DNA from 2 places in the Microbacterium sp. RG1 genome. Region 2 is predicted to be linked to the other one. Evidence: riboswitches for the same ligand, from Rfam matches in the RefSeq annotation. Region 2 holds a riboswitch; the other holds the start of a gene.

Region 1 (6,921 bases), 860 kb from region 2:
ATGCTGCCGCGCATGCCGCGCCCGGGCCGCGCGAGGCGGAGACGTTGTCGCTGGTACCGGAGGCCGTCCGCACCGGCGCCGTTCGGACGGTGCCGACCGGGATGCGGCGGGGAGCCCGACGTACCCTCGTGATCACCGCCATCATGGTCGTGCTCCTGGCGACGGGACTCACGCCGCCCGCGGTTGCGGGCCTCGTGGCGGCCGGTGCCCTCGTGCTCACCCGCGTCGTGACGCTTCCCGCCCTGTATCAGGACATCTCGTGGACGACGCTGGTGCTCATCGCAGGCATGATCCCGCTCTCGGCCGCGTTCTTGCAGACCGGCGCCGCGGAGGTCGTGGCCGACGGGGTTCTCCGCGTCGTCGGCTCGGCGGATCCGCACCTCGCGCTGCTCGCGGTCTGCGTCGTCACCGTCGTGCTCGGTCAGTTCATCTCGAACGTCGCGACGGTGCTGATCGTCGCGCCCGTCGCCACCACGATCGCGGTGGACCTCGGGGTCAGTCCCCTCGCCTTCCTCATGGCGTTGACCGTCGCCGGAGCGGCGTCCTTCCTGACACCCGTCGCGACGCCGGCCAACCTGATGGTGCTGTCCCCTGGCGGGTACCGGTTCGGCGACTACTGGCGTCTCGGGCTCCCGCTCGCCCTGCTGTTCCTCGCGGCGGCCGTGCTGTACGTGCCGCTCATCTGGCGGTTCTGAGCCGGCGCCTATCCGGCTCTGGCAGGCTGAGGCGGTGATCACCGATGCCGCGCGCGCGTTCCTGGCCGAGTACCACCTGGCAACCCTGTCGACGCTGGACCGGCAGGGCCGCATCCACTCGGTGCCGGTCGGCATCACGTACGAGGACGGCATCGTGCGGGTGATCGGTTCCCGCGGCACGCAGAAGTTCCTCAACGTCGAGCGCACCGGACGCGCCAGCGTCAACACCGTCGACGGCCGCCGCTGGCTCAGCTTCGAGGGTCCGGCGCGCGTCGTCGAGGATGCGGATGCGGTCGCCCACGCCGTCGAGCTCTACACACGCCGCTACCGCGAGCCCCGTCCGAACCCCGATCGCGTCGCGCTCGAGATCACCGTCGAGCGCGTGCTCGGATCCCCCGACTTCCGCGCCTGAGAGCGGGCTCCCGCGGGGCTCAGACCAGACCGAACAGCTCGAGCGGGTGCGTCAGCCGCCACCAGGGACTCGGGCCGTCCAGTTCGCCGTCGAGCACGACGTCCACCGTCGACGCGTTCTTGGGGCCGGTCGCGACGAGCGAGCCGACCACGTCGCCCCGCTCGCGCGCGTCGCCGAGATCGAACGAGGTCGCCAGCGACGCGGCAGAGCCGTTCCACAGCACCACGTCGGCGTCGGCCGCGGTCACGATCGGAACCGTCGCGCCCCACCTCGTCTCCACCCGTCCGACGGTCGTGCCGGCCGCGACCGAGGGCGTGAGCTGCAGTTCCTGCTCGACCTGGGCGAAGAGGGCGCGCGTCGCCGCATCCCGCGTCTCGACGTCGGGCTGGCCGAGCGTCGCGGCGTAGATGCGGACCGTGGTGTCGCCGATCGTGACGTCTTTGGCGGCGAGGAGATTGTAGGAGTCGAGCGTGCCGGTCTTGAGGCCGACGACGCCGGGATCCGCGAGCAGATTGTTCGTGTTCTCGACGAGACCCGCCCCGGGAAGCTCGACGGAGGGGGTGCGCACGATCTCGGCGATGACGGGGTCGGCGAGCGCGCGCTTGGCGACCTCCAGCAGAGCTGCAGGGGTGGCGGCGTTCTCGGCCTCGATGCCGGCGGGGCCGGCGATCGTGATGCCGGTCAGTCCGTGCGCTGCGAGCCAGTCGTTGGCCGCCCGCGCGTAGACCGCGTTGTTGGGCCAGATGGTGTCGGCGAGGCGGTCCGCATAGTTGTTCGCGGATCCCATGAGCATGCCCTGCAGCATCTGGTACTCCGTCAGCGTGCCGCCCACCGGAACGTCGAGCGCCGATTCGCCGTTGCGGCGGTACGACCAGTACTCGCGTTCGTCGGCAGCGCTGAACGCGAACTCCCGGCCCTGTTCGCCTGCTGCGAGAGGCATCTGGTCGAGCACCACCATCGCGGTCACGACCTTTGTGATGCTGGCGATCGAGCGGGCATCGGGGCTGGAGGCGATCGGGGAACCCACGCCGTCGACGACGACGGCCGCGCTGCCGGCACCCGGCCACGCTCCGACGGCCGCGGCCGACGGGGTGGCCTCGAGGGCCGACGCCTGCACGGTCGGGGCGACGGCGTACAGCGGCCACAGCAGTGTGGTGCCGCAATACGCCGCGACGACCGCGACGATCAGTGCGATCGGAACCAGGACCCCGGGACGCCACGGCGTCCGGCGGGGGGCGCGGGCGAGAAGGTCCGCGGCGACGGGGGTGAACGATGCTGCGCCCGCGGCTTCGAGTTGTGGAGTCGTCCCCGACGCCCGTGCGACCGCGGTCTCGTCGACCCAGTTCAGCGCCGTGGTCACGGGAGGCACGACGACCGGCACGGATGCCGCCGCATCCTGGGCCGGGGAGAAGGAGTGCTCCGTGGCGGCGTCCTCCGGCGTGCCGTTGAAGCTCGCGGCGGCGATCATCGCGGGAGTGGATGCGGCGTCGACCGGCGCGCGCGGCACCTCGATCTCGAGGTCGTGGGGCGGCAGAGGAGCCTCGTCGACGGACGGCTCGGCGTCTCCGCCGCGGCGCAGCGAACGCCGAGTGGGCGGGGTCGGGCCAGTCACGGTCACCCGCCTACGGTAGCGCGAGCAGCGGGTCTATACTCGGCACGTCAACCACGGGAGTCCGGTGAGCCGGGCTGAGAGGAAGCGGATCCACGCTTCGACCGTCGAACCTGATCCGGATCATGCCGGCGCAGGAAGGAGCATCAATGCATACGTCCACGTCCACATCCGCTCGTCCTTCCCTCACCTCCCGGTGGCGGTGGCGGGTCGTCGACATCGTCGTCGCCAGCGTGATCGGCGTCGCGGCCGGCGTCATCTTCTGGGTCTGGGGTCAGGCCTGGACGCCGCTGAGCACGGCGCTCGCGTTCTTGCCGGGGCTCGAGGGTCTGCTCGCCGGAGGATGGCTGTTCGCGGGTGTCCTCACCGGGCTCATCATCCGCAAGCCGGGCGCCGCGCTGTACGGCGAGATCGTCGCGGCGGTCGTCTCGATGGCACTCGGCACGCAGTGGGGCTTCACCACCTTCATCTGGGGAGTGGTGCAGGGGGTGGGAGCCGAACTCGGCTTCGCGCTGTTCGCCTACGCGAACTACCGTCTCTGGGTCGCTCTCGTTTCGGGTGCGCTCACGGGACTGGCCGTGGCGCTGCTCGACACCAACTTCTCCTCCATCGCCGCGTACGACGCGGGCCCCCGCGCGATCTACTTCGTCTCGGCGATCGTCTCGGGCATCCTCATCGCGGGGCTCGTCTCGTGGCTCATCGCCCGCGCGCTCGCTGCCACGGGAGCGCTCGACCGGTTCGCCTCCGGACGGCAGGCGCGCATCGTCGAAGCCGCCGACGCGGCGTGACTCCCGGCGCGCGGGTCATCGCCCGCGGGTGGGGGTGGCGGCACGCGGGCCGCAGACGCTGGGCCGTCGCCGACATCGATCTCACGATCGAGCCCGGCGAGCGGGTGCTGCTGCTGGGCGCGAGCGGCGCGGGCAAGTCGACGCTGCTGCGCGCCTTCGCCGGTGTGCTGGGCGGCGACGAGGACGGCGAGGCGACCGGGGAGCTGAGCGTCGACGGTGCGCACCCCGCATTCGTCCGCGGGGTCGCGGGCATGGTGCTGCAGGATCCCGACGCCCAGGTGATCCTCGCTCGCGTCGGCGACGATGTCGCGTTCGGATGCGAGAACCTCGGCGTGCCGGCCGACGAGATCTGGCCACGAGTCGGTGAAGCGCTGGATGCCGTGGGGCTGCCGGTGCCGCTCGACCACCCCACGTCCGCGCTGTCGGGCGGGCAGAAGCAGCGGCTCGCGCTGGCCGGTGCGCTGGCCATGCGCCCGAAGCTCCTGTTGCTCGACGAGCCGACGGCCAACCTCGATCCCGACGGCGCTCGTCAGGTGCGGGATGCGGTCGCCGCCGTCGCGACTCGCACCGGGGCGACGCTCGTCGTGGTCGAGCACCGCGTCGACCTGTGGGCCGATCTCGTCGAGCGCGTCGTCGTGCTCGCGCCCGACGGCGGGGTGCTGGCGGACGGCTCGCCCGCCGACGTCTTCGCCACGGCGGCCGATGCCCTGACGCAGGCGGGCGTGTGGGTGCCGGGAGTCCCCGTGCGGATCACGCCGCGCCCGCGCGCCGGAGAATCCCCCCCGCTCGTGGTCGGCGCCGGTCTCGCGGTCGGGCGCCGTCGGATCGGCCGCCGCGAGGCGCTCGCCGCCGCATCCGGGATCGACGTGCAGCTGAACGCGGGGCGGGCGCTTGCGATCACGGGAGCCAACGGCGCCGGCAAGTCCACGCTCGCGCTCACCCTCGCCGGGCTGCTGCCGCCGATCGCAGGCGAGGTGCGGGCGGCGGATGCGTTGGCCGCCGGCGTCGGATCCGATCCGTCTCGGTGGCGCGCAGCCCAGCTGCTCACGCGCATCGGCACCGTCTTCCAGGAGCCGGAGCACCAGCTGCTCACCGCTCGCGTGCGCGACGAGCTCGCCGTCGGTCCTCGTGCGCTGGGGCTCTCGGAGGCGGAGGTGGCCGCGCGCGTCGATCCGCTGCTCGAGCGCCTGCGTCTGGGGCGTCTCGCCGAGGTGAACCCCTTCACTCTCTCGGGCGGAGAGAAGCGCCGGTTGACCGTCGCCGCGGTCCTTGCGACTGCGCCGCGGGTCATCCTGCTCGACGAGCCGACCTACGGGCAGGACGCGCGCACCTGGCGAGAGCTCGCGGATCTGATCGACGAGCTTCGCGCCGACGGCACCGCGATCGGCGTCGTCTCGCACGATCCCGCCCTCGTCGCGGCGCTCGCCGACGACGAGCTGCGGCTGGGTCGGGCCTCATGAGCCTGTTCGCGATCGACGCCTCGGCGAGCCCTCTGGGGCGGATCAACCCGGTCACCAAGCTCATCGCGACTCTCGTGGTCTCGGTCACGCTCCTGCTCTCGATCGACCCGGTCTCGGCGGCCGTGACGCTCGCGGCCACTCTCGTGCTGCTGGCGTTCTCGCGGCTGCGGGCGCGCGAGCTGTGGCTGCGCGTGTGGCCGATCGGAGTCGCAGCCCTCATCGGCGGCGCGGCGACGGTGCTGTACGGCCGGCCCTCCGGCGCGGTGTTCTTCGAGTGGGGGCTCGTGCGCGTCAGCGAGGGATCGCTCTCGCTCGCCGCCGCCATCGTGCTGCGTGTGCTGGCGATCGCACTGCCGTCGGTCGTCCTGTTCATCACGACCGACCCGACAGACCTCGCCGACGGTCTCGCCCAGCTGCTGCGCCTGCCCGCCCGCTTCGTGCTCGGTGCGCTCGCGGGCCTGCGTCTGGTGGGACTGCTGGTCGACGACTGGCGTGAGCTCGCCCTGGCGCGCCGCGCACGCGGGGTGGCCGACCGCGGCCGCATCCGTCGATTCCTCGGTCAGGCGTTCGCCCTGTTCGTGCTGTCCATCCGTCGCGGCACGAAGCTCGCGACGGCGATGGAGGCCCGCGGCTTCGGATCCGACGCCCCGCGCACCTGGGCCCGGCCCTCGCGGCTCGGCTGGCGCGATGCCGTGCTGCTCGCCCTCGCGGCGGTGATCGCCGCCGCATCCGTGACCGCCGCGGTGCTCGCCGGCACCTGGACCCTCGTCTTCGCCCTCTGACGCGTCCAGGGCACCGCCCGCTGTTCGCCTCGCACCGCCCGCTGTTCCCCTGTCTGAAATCGAGCCGTAGGCGTCGATTTCAGACAGGGGAACAAGAAGCCCGCGTGCTCGCCTGTCACAGATCGAGCGCAGCGCGTCGATCTGTGACAGGCGAGCGGGGTGGGTCGCGACCAACGGGGGGCAGGCGAGCGGGGGCAGGGGGACGCGGGGTGGGTCGCGAGGGGGAGCGTGACGGTGGGACCCGGTGCCGCGTAGGGTGGAACCCGATACCGACGTACGAAGGAGAACGTATGGATGTCGCGGGTGCATCCGCGCTGGTCACGGGCGGCGCGAGCGGACTCGGCTGGGCCACGGCGCAGCGACTCGCCGCCGACGGGGCGCACGTCGTCCTCGTCGACCTGGCGTCCTCGGCGGGCGCGGAACGCGCGGCCGAGCTGGGCGGCACGTTCGCCGCGGCCGACGTCACCAGCCCCGAGCAGATCGCGGATGCGGTCGCCGCCGCATCCGCCGCCGCGCCGTTGCGCGTGGTCGTCAACTGCGCCGGCATCGCCCCGCCGGCCAAGGTGCTGGATCGTGAGGGCGCCCCGACGCCTCTCGCCGACTTCGAGAAGCTCGTGCGCGTGAACCTCGTCGGCACCTATAACGTCATCGCCCAGTCGTCTGCCGCCATCGCCCGCACCGAACCGACGGCGGGCGGCGACCGGGGCGTCATCGTGAACACGGCGTCGGTCGCCGCGTTCGACGGCCAGATCGGGCAGCCCGCATACTCCGCGTCCAAGGGCGGGGTGCATGCGATGACCCTCCCGATCGCGCGTGAGCTCGCGCGCCACGCGATCCGCGTCGTCACGATCGCGCCGGGCATCATGGAGACGCCGATGCTCGCGGGTCTGCCGCAGCCGGCGCAGGACTCGCTCGGCCAACAGGTGCCGTACCCGGCCCGCCTCGGGCACCCGGACGAATACGCCGGCCTCGTGGCCGAGATCGTGCGCAACGGGTACCTCAACGGCGAGACGATCCGTCTCGACGGCGCGATTCGGATGGCTCCGCGATGAGCGCCGACTCGATCCTGGTCGAGGTCGCCGACGGCCTCGCCCGCGTGACGCTGAATCGTCCCGATCGACTGAACGCGATGGACTTCGCGATGGGCGAGCGCTGGCGGGATGCGGCCCGGCAGG
Region 2 (6,921 bases):
AGCGGTTGATCATGTTGAGCGCGGTGGCCAGCGGCGTCCAGACCTCCGTCACGACATCACGGAACGTGGCGAACGCGTCGACTCCCGGGAACGTGGCGACGCCGTACTGGTCGGCGGTTTCGAGCGTGTCCGTGATGTGGAGAAAGTGGGCCCACGTCTCGGCGAAGTCCTCGTAGGGGTGCATGGTCGCGTACGTCGAGATGTAGCGCGCCTGCCAGTCTGCCGGCGGCCCCTCGGAGTAGTGGCGATCGATCTCGGCCTGGTAGTCGGCGCGCTCGTCACCGAACAGCCCGCGAGCCTCGTCGGAGCGGCCGGTGTTCTCCACGATCACCCACTCGATGTAGTGCCCGATCTCATGACGGAAGTGGCCGAGCATCGTGCGGTAGGGCTCACCCAGTTGCTTCTGCACCTTCACCCGGTACGCGTCGTCGCTCTCGGCCAGATCGATCGTGATGACGCCTGCATCATGGCCGATGACGACGTTCTCCTGCACGCTCGAGAGCAGATCGAAGCACAGCCCGTGCTCGGGGTCTTCGGCCTTCCCGACCACCGCGAAGCCGAGCCGGTCGAGCTCGAAGAGCAGCCACCTCTTGGCGCGTTCGGCGACGGGGTACTGGGAGAGCCCCACGAGGTCGGCGTCGTTGGGGCGCACGCGCGTCAGGTCGCACGCAGAGCATTGACCACCCTCCAATGCCGCCAGCCACGTGCAGCCGGACAGGCCCAGGTTTCGGCACACGTGCCACACGGCCCCTGACGGATCCACGTACCGGCCCGTCCCGTCGACCGGGACGATCTCGCCCTCGGCGCGGGAGAAACCGAGCGGGGTGCCGCACGATGTACACACGGAGTTCTCGAAGTACACGGCGTTCCCGCACACGCGGCATCGGAAGGTCTTCACCCGGCAAGGGTGGCAGAGCGGCTCGCTCGCCGGCGCGGGCTTGCGCTTCGCACGTGCGCGGTCGCGAAGCTCCGCGCCCCCGTGGAATCACACTCGTGGCGGCGCCCGACGCTTTTATCGCAGGATGCCGGTGTCACGTCCGACGGCGACGGCGGCCGTGCGCGAGGAGACGCCGAGCTTCGCGTAGATGTGCACGAGGTGCGATTTCACGGTCGCGTCGCTGATGTGCAGCCGCTCGGCGATCTCGTTGTTCGTCGCGCCGGCCGCGACGAACCGCAGCACTTCCGTCTCGCGGACGCTCAGGCTGCTCTGCGGGGCCCTCATGCGCGCGAGCAGCCGCCCCGCGATCGCCGGGGCGAGTGCCGTCTCGCCCGCCGCGGCGGCGCGGATGGCGGCGATGAGCTCCTCCGGCGTGGTGTCCTTCAGTAGATAGCCGCTGGCTCCTGCCTCCACCGCGCCCAGGATGTCACCGTCGGTGTCGTAGTTCGTGAGCACCAGCACCGCGGGCGCCTCTTCGAACTCTCGGATGGTGCGGGTCGCGTCGGCCCCGCTCTGCGACGTGCCGAACTGCAGGTCCATCAGCACGACATGCGGCGCCCGCTCGATCACGAGGTCGATGGCCTCTGACGGGGTCGCCGCTTCGCCGACGACATCGAGATCCGGCTCGCCCGCGAGCATCGCTCGCAAGCCCGTACGCACGACCGGGTGGTCATCGGCGAGCAGGATCCGGATCATCAGTTGCTCTCCCGTTCCGTCAGCGGCAGCCGCGCGGTGACCCTCGTGCCCTGCTGCGCAGCAGAGTCGACGTCGAGGGTGCCGCCGAATTGCTCGACGCGTTCACGCATGGCGTGCAGTCCGAAGGAGTCCGCGCCATGCGAGTCGCCGACCGTCGACGCCGCATCGAAGCCCTGCCCATCATCGCGCACTGTCAGCGACACCGTGGAGTCGTCGCCGCGAAGCTCGACGGCGACTTGCGTGGCGTGAGCCTGTCGGACCGTGTTGGAGAGCGCACCCTGCGCGATGCGCAGCAGTGCCGTCTGGATTCCCATGGGAAGAGCGAGCTCCTCCGCATCCACTTCCACAGTGATCGACGAGCGCTCGGACAGCTCCCGACCGAGTCGCTCCAGGGCTGCGACCAGACCATCTCCCAACCGGTCCGGCGTGAGCTCGCGAATGATCTGCCTCGTGTCGGCGAGGCTGTCCGCCGCCGTCTCACGGGCGAGCCGCACATACCCGGCGCCAGGATCGGGGATGTCGCGTTCGGCGGCACGCAGCAGCATCTGGATCGACGACAGGCCCTGGGCGACGGTGTCATGGATCTCACGAGCGAGGCGGGCGCGTTCGCTCAGCGCACCCTGCGCACGCTCGCTCTCCGCGAGTTGCTGTCGCGTGCGGATCAACTCTGCCAGCAGGCGCTCACGCTCCTCCGCCTCCCGGCGAAATGCCCGGTAGGCGAGTCCGATCAGCACGGCCACACCGGCGCCGATCAGCGGGCCGATCACTCCTCCCACGCTGAAACCGAGGTGCAGGCCCAATGCGAGGATCGCGAAAGCGGCGGTGACCACGATGGCCGCGACCCCGCCGCGTCCGGGCAGCACGTGGAGATAGAGGAAGAAGAGAGGGAATGCGAGATACGCGCCCTCCGGGCTCAACCACGTCAGCACCGCCCACAACAGGGTGAGGGCGGCGACCCAGCCGACGGCGTAGCCGCGACGGGAGACGTGCGGATCACGCCGCATCCGTCCTGCCCATGCGCCCGAGAGATACACAGTCACGAAGGCCACAGCGGCGACCGATGTCCACGTCCCCGTCTCCGCGGAGATGAGGAACGCGCGGACGACCGCGAAGCCCGCGAGCCCGATCATGAGGGCATGCAAGCCCACACGAAGGCCCGTGAACACGGGTGTGAGCGTCGAAGGCGACATGACGGTCTCAGCCTAGGTGCGGGGCACGGCACGGCCATCAACCGAAAGTTCGATCCTGAATCCCACGATTCGGGCGATGCCGGCCAGCCCTTCCGACAACGAGTGTGGAGTCGAGCTCGGGCAGAGTGCACGAGCGGGAAAGGTACCAGCGTGTTCGTCGCCTGGAGAGAGCTGCGGTTCGCCCGTGGTCGATTTCTGCTGATCGGGGCGGTCGTCGCCCTGATCACGTTGCTCGTCGGCTTCCTCGCCGGGCTCACCGGAGGCCTGGCCGCTCAGAACGTCTCCGCCGTACTCGAGTTGCCGGGCGACAGGCTCGTGCTGCAAAAGCCCCACAACAGCGATCCCAGCTACGCGACCTCCTCTCTCGACGAGGAGACCGTCACGGCATGGCGCGAGGCCGGCGGCATCGAGTCGGTGACTCCGATCGGGATCGTTCAGTCACGGGCCTCAGTCGTCGGTGCCGCCGACCCGACGGGCGTCGCGCTCTTCGGGCTGCCCCAGAAGACGTCGGATGACGCCTCCAACCCCCTGTTCGAGATCGTTCCCGTTCGCGACGACGAGGTGGGGCTCTCTTCGGGAGCCGCCTCAGCACTCGGCGTCGCGGCGGGCGATGCCATCTCGATCACCGGCCAAGAGTTCACCGTCGCCGTCATCGGCGGCGACCTCTGGTACAGCCACACACCGGTCATCGCTCTGACCTCGGATGCGTGGAGCACAGCGAGCAGGCGCGTCGGCGGCGACGGCACCGCGACGGTGCTCGCCGTCACCGGAAACGCCGACTGGCAGGCGATCGGCGCCGAGACGGGTACCGTCGCCGAGACGCCCCTGGCGAGCCTCACGGCACTTGAGGCCTTCCGCTCGGAGATCGGTTCGCTCGGGTTGATGATCGCGATGCTGTTCGGGATCTCCGCACTCGTCGTGGGCGCGTTCTTCACGGTCTGGACAATGCAACGTGCTGGCGATATCGCCGTGCTCAAAGCCCTCGGCGCGACGACCGGCTCGCTCGTGAGGGATGCCCTCGGCCAAGCCTCGATCGTCCTCCTCTCCGGGATCGGTGTCGGTCTTGCCGCGGTCGTGGCCCTGGGCACGCTCGCGGGGCGCGCACTGCCCTTCGTGATCAGTCCGCTCACCACTCTCGCCCCAGCCGCCGTGATGGCGGTGCTGGGACTCGCAGGGGCCGCGTTCGCGCTGCGGTCCGTTACCAAAGCCGACCCTCTCACCGCCCTCGGGAGCAACCGATGATCGAACTGCAGAACATCACCCTCACTTTCCCCGACGGGGACAACCGCATCACCGCCGTGGACGACGTCACCCTTCACGGCGAGAACGGCTCTGTCACCGGCATCACCGGCCCCTCGGGGTCGGGCAAGTCGAGCATCCTCGCAGTCGCGGCGACTCTGATCCGCCCCGATCGCGGCGGCGTGCTCATCGGAGCCGGCGAGGCGGCCATCGACGCCGCTCAGCTCTCCAGGAAGGACGCCACGCAGCTGCGACGAGAGCGCATCGGCATCGTTTTCCAACAGTCCAACCTGCTTCCGGCGCTCACGGCTCGCGAGCAGTTGCAGGTCATGGCACGGCTCGGCGGCGCCGGTCGGAGCAGGCGAGCGAAGGTGGATGCCCGCGTCGACGAGCTCCTCGCAGCCGTCGGTCTCCTCGAGCACGCCGACAAACGCGCGCACCAGCTCTCGGGGGACAGCGGCAGCGCGTGGCGATCGCCCGCGGGCTCGTGCACGAGCCGGAAGTCCTGCTCGTCGATGAGCCGACCAGTGCGCTGGATCAGGAGCGCGGGGCGGAAATCATGCAGCTGATCGCGGACCTCACGCACGAACGCGACATCGCCACCCTCCTCGTCACCCATGACCTCGTACACCGCGAGGCGCTGGATGAGCTCGTGACCGTCGTCGACGGCCGGATCGAGGGTCGGAGGACGAGCCTCGCCGATGCGGTGTGATCGACGCGCTCGCCGCCCGAGTCGTCCGCTAACCTGAACCCACACATACGACACGGGGTGCCCTGCGGGGCTGAGATCACACCCGTCGAACCTGATCTCGTCAGTACGAGCGGAGGGATGTCGCACATGACGCGCGCGCCAGAGAACCTGATCGAATCCACCATCCGGACCTGGGATGCGGTGCGGGAGCACGGCCCGCTCGTGCAGTGCCTGACCAACGCGGTGGTCACGGGCTTCACCGCCAACGTCCTCCTCGCCCTCGGGGCGGCTCCGGCGATGGTCGACATCCCGCAGGAGGCGGGGCCGTTCGCCCGCATCGCCTCGGGCGTCCTGGTGAATCTCGGCACACCCGGCGCCGAGCAGCGGGAGGCGATGCGCGAGGCAGTGGCGGCCGCCCAGGATGCGGGTACTCCCTGGGTGCTCGACCCCGTGGCGATCGGTGTGCTGCCGGTGCGCACCGCGCTGGCCGCTGAGCTCGTCGCGACGGCGCCGAGCGTCGTACGCGGCAACGCGTCCGAGATCATCGCCCTCGACGGCTCGGGCATCGGAGGCCGCGGAGTCGACGCGACGGACGGCGTCGAGGATGCGGTCGCCGCAGCCCGGCGCATCGCCCAGACGACCGGCGCGATCATCGCCGTCTCCGGCGCGGTGGACGTGGTCACGGACGGCGCCCGCGAGGTGCGGCTCGGCAACGGCGACGCGTTGCTGACACGCGTGACCGGTGGCGGATGCGCTCTCGGCGCCGTCATGGCGGCGTTCGCGGGCGTCGAGGAGGATCGCTTCGCGGCGGTGATCGCCGCGGTCACCGTCTACAACGTGGCCGCCGAGCTCGCCGCGGAGCGTGCCACCGGCCCGGGTGGCTTCGCCGTCGCGTTCCTCGACGCGCTCGCCGGCCTCGACGCCGACACGCTTCGCATCCGCGCGGTGATCTCGTGAACGCGGACCTCTCGCTGTACCTCGTGACGGATGCGGGCATCGCCGCGGCGGCGGGCCACGACATCGTCGACGTGGTGCGCCAGGCGGCGGCGAACGGCGTCACGGCGGTGCAACTGCGCGAGAAGGACGCCTCCGCACGTCGCTTCCTCGACACGGTGACGAGGGTGTCGGTCGTGCTGCCCGACGGCGTCGCGCTGCTCGTCAACGACCGCGTGGACGTCTTCCTCGCCGCTCGCCACGCGGGCGCGCGCGTGTCGGGAGTGCATGTGGGACAGAGCGATCTTCCGCCGGACGCCGTGCGCGCACTGGTGGGCGATGACGCGATCGTCGGCCTCAGCGCCGCCACGCCGGAGCAGCTGGCTTCCGCATCCGACAGCGGTGTCGTGGACTACGTCGGCATCGGTGCGCTTCACGCGACCGCTACGAAGCGCGATGCGCCGCCACCGTTGGGCCACGAGTCGTTTGCGCGACTGGTCGCGGCGAGCGCGCTGCCCGCCGTGGCGATCGGCGGTGTCACCGCCACCGACCTGGGCCCGCTGCGGCGAGCGGGTGCGGCGGGCGCGGCCGTGGTGTCGGCGATCTGCGGTGCGAGCGACCCCGCAGAAGCGGTCCGTATGCTGCGCGCGGCATGGGATGCGGCATGAGTGCCGTGCGCGCCGTTGTGCGGGTGCTGAGCATCGCGGGAACCGACCCGACGGGAGGCGCGGGTATCCAGGCGGACCTCAAGAGCATCGCCGCGAACGGCGGTTACGGCATGGCCGTCGTCACCGCCCTCGTCGCGCAGAACACGCACGGCGTGCGTTCGGTGCACGTGCCGCCCATCGCGTTCCTCGCCGAGCAGCTCGACGCCGTCTCCGACGATGTGCGGATCGATGCGGTGAAGATCGGCATGCTCGCCACCGTCGAGGTGATCGAGACGGTCGCGGCCTGGCTCGGCCGCATCCGCCCGCCGGTCGTCGTACTGGACCCGGTGATGGTCGCGACGAGCGGCGATCGTCTGCTGGACGCGGATGCCGAGGACGCCCTCCGGCGGCTGCTGCCGCACGTCGACCTCGTGACCCCGAACATCCCCGAACTCGCGATCCTCGCGGGCGCACCCGAGGCCTCGGCGTGGACCGACGTGCTCGCGCAGGCGAGCGTCGTGGCTCGTGCGCACGGCGTGCGCGTGCTCGCCAAGGGCGGTCACCTGTCGGGGGAGCGGCTGCCGGATG

Evidence for each region. A riboswitch is a leader RNA that binds a small molecule or an ion and turns the genes downstream of it on or off. The one in region 2 is predicted to bind thiamine pyrophosphate.
Region 1: another riboswitch for thiamine pyrophosphate. It lies ahead of EHF32_RS16115 (ECF transporter S component); the one in region 2 lies ahead of thiM (hydroxyethylthiazole kinase).

Annotation. Positions count from the first base shown of each region.
Region 1 covers NZ_CP034121.1:2,946,350-2,953,270, forward strand. Annotated here, with positions in the region: gene EHF32_RS14410 (SLC13 family permease) at 1-695, shown strand, start outside; gene EHF32_RS14415 (TIGR03618 family F420-dependent PPOX class oxidoreductase) at 730-1,107, shown strand; gene EHF32_RS14420 (D-alanyl-D-alanine carboxypeptidase family protein) at 1,127-2,725, opposite strand; TPP riboswitch at 2,763-2,873, shown strand; gene EHF32_RS16115 (ECF transporter S component) at 2,866-3,504, shown strand; gene EHF32_RS14425 (ABC transporter ATP-binding protein) at 3,501-4,964, shown strand; gene EHF32_RS14430 (energy-coupling factor transporter transmembrane component T family protein) at 4,961-5,746, shown strand; gene EHF32_RS14435 (SDR family NAD(P)-dependent oxidoreductase) at 6,037-6,798, shown strand; gene EHF32_RS14440 (enoyl-CoA hydratase/isomerase family protein) at 6,795-6,921, shown strand, end outside.
Region 2 covers NZ_CP034121.1:553,657-560,577, forward strand. Annotated here, with positions in the region: gene EHF32_RS02555 (zinc-binding metallopeptidase family protein) at 1-898, opposite strand, end outside; gene EHF32_RS02560 (response regulator) at 1,013-1,633, opposite strand; gene EHF32_RS02565 (sensor histidine kinase) at 1,633-2,823, opposite strand; gene EHF32_RS02570 (ABC transporter permease) at 2,974-4,065, shown strand; partial or broken gene EHF32_RS02575 (ABC transporter ATP-binding protein) at 4,062-4,774, shown strand; TPP riboswitch at 4,818-4,909, shown strand; gene thiM (hydroxyethylthiazole kinase) at 4,901-5,710, shown strand; gene thiE (thiamine phosphate synthase) at 5,707-6,354, shown strand; gene EHF32_RS02590 (bifunctional hydroxymethylpyrimidine kinase/phosphomethylpyrimidine kinase) at 6,351-6,921, shown strand, end outside.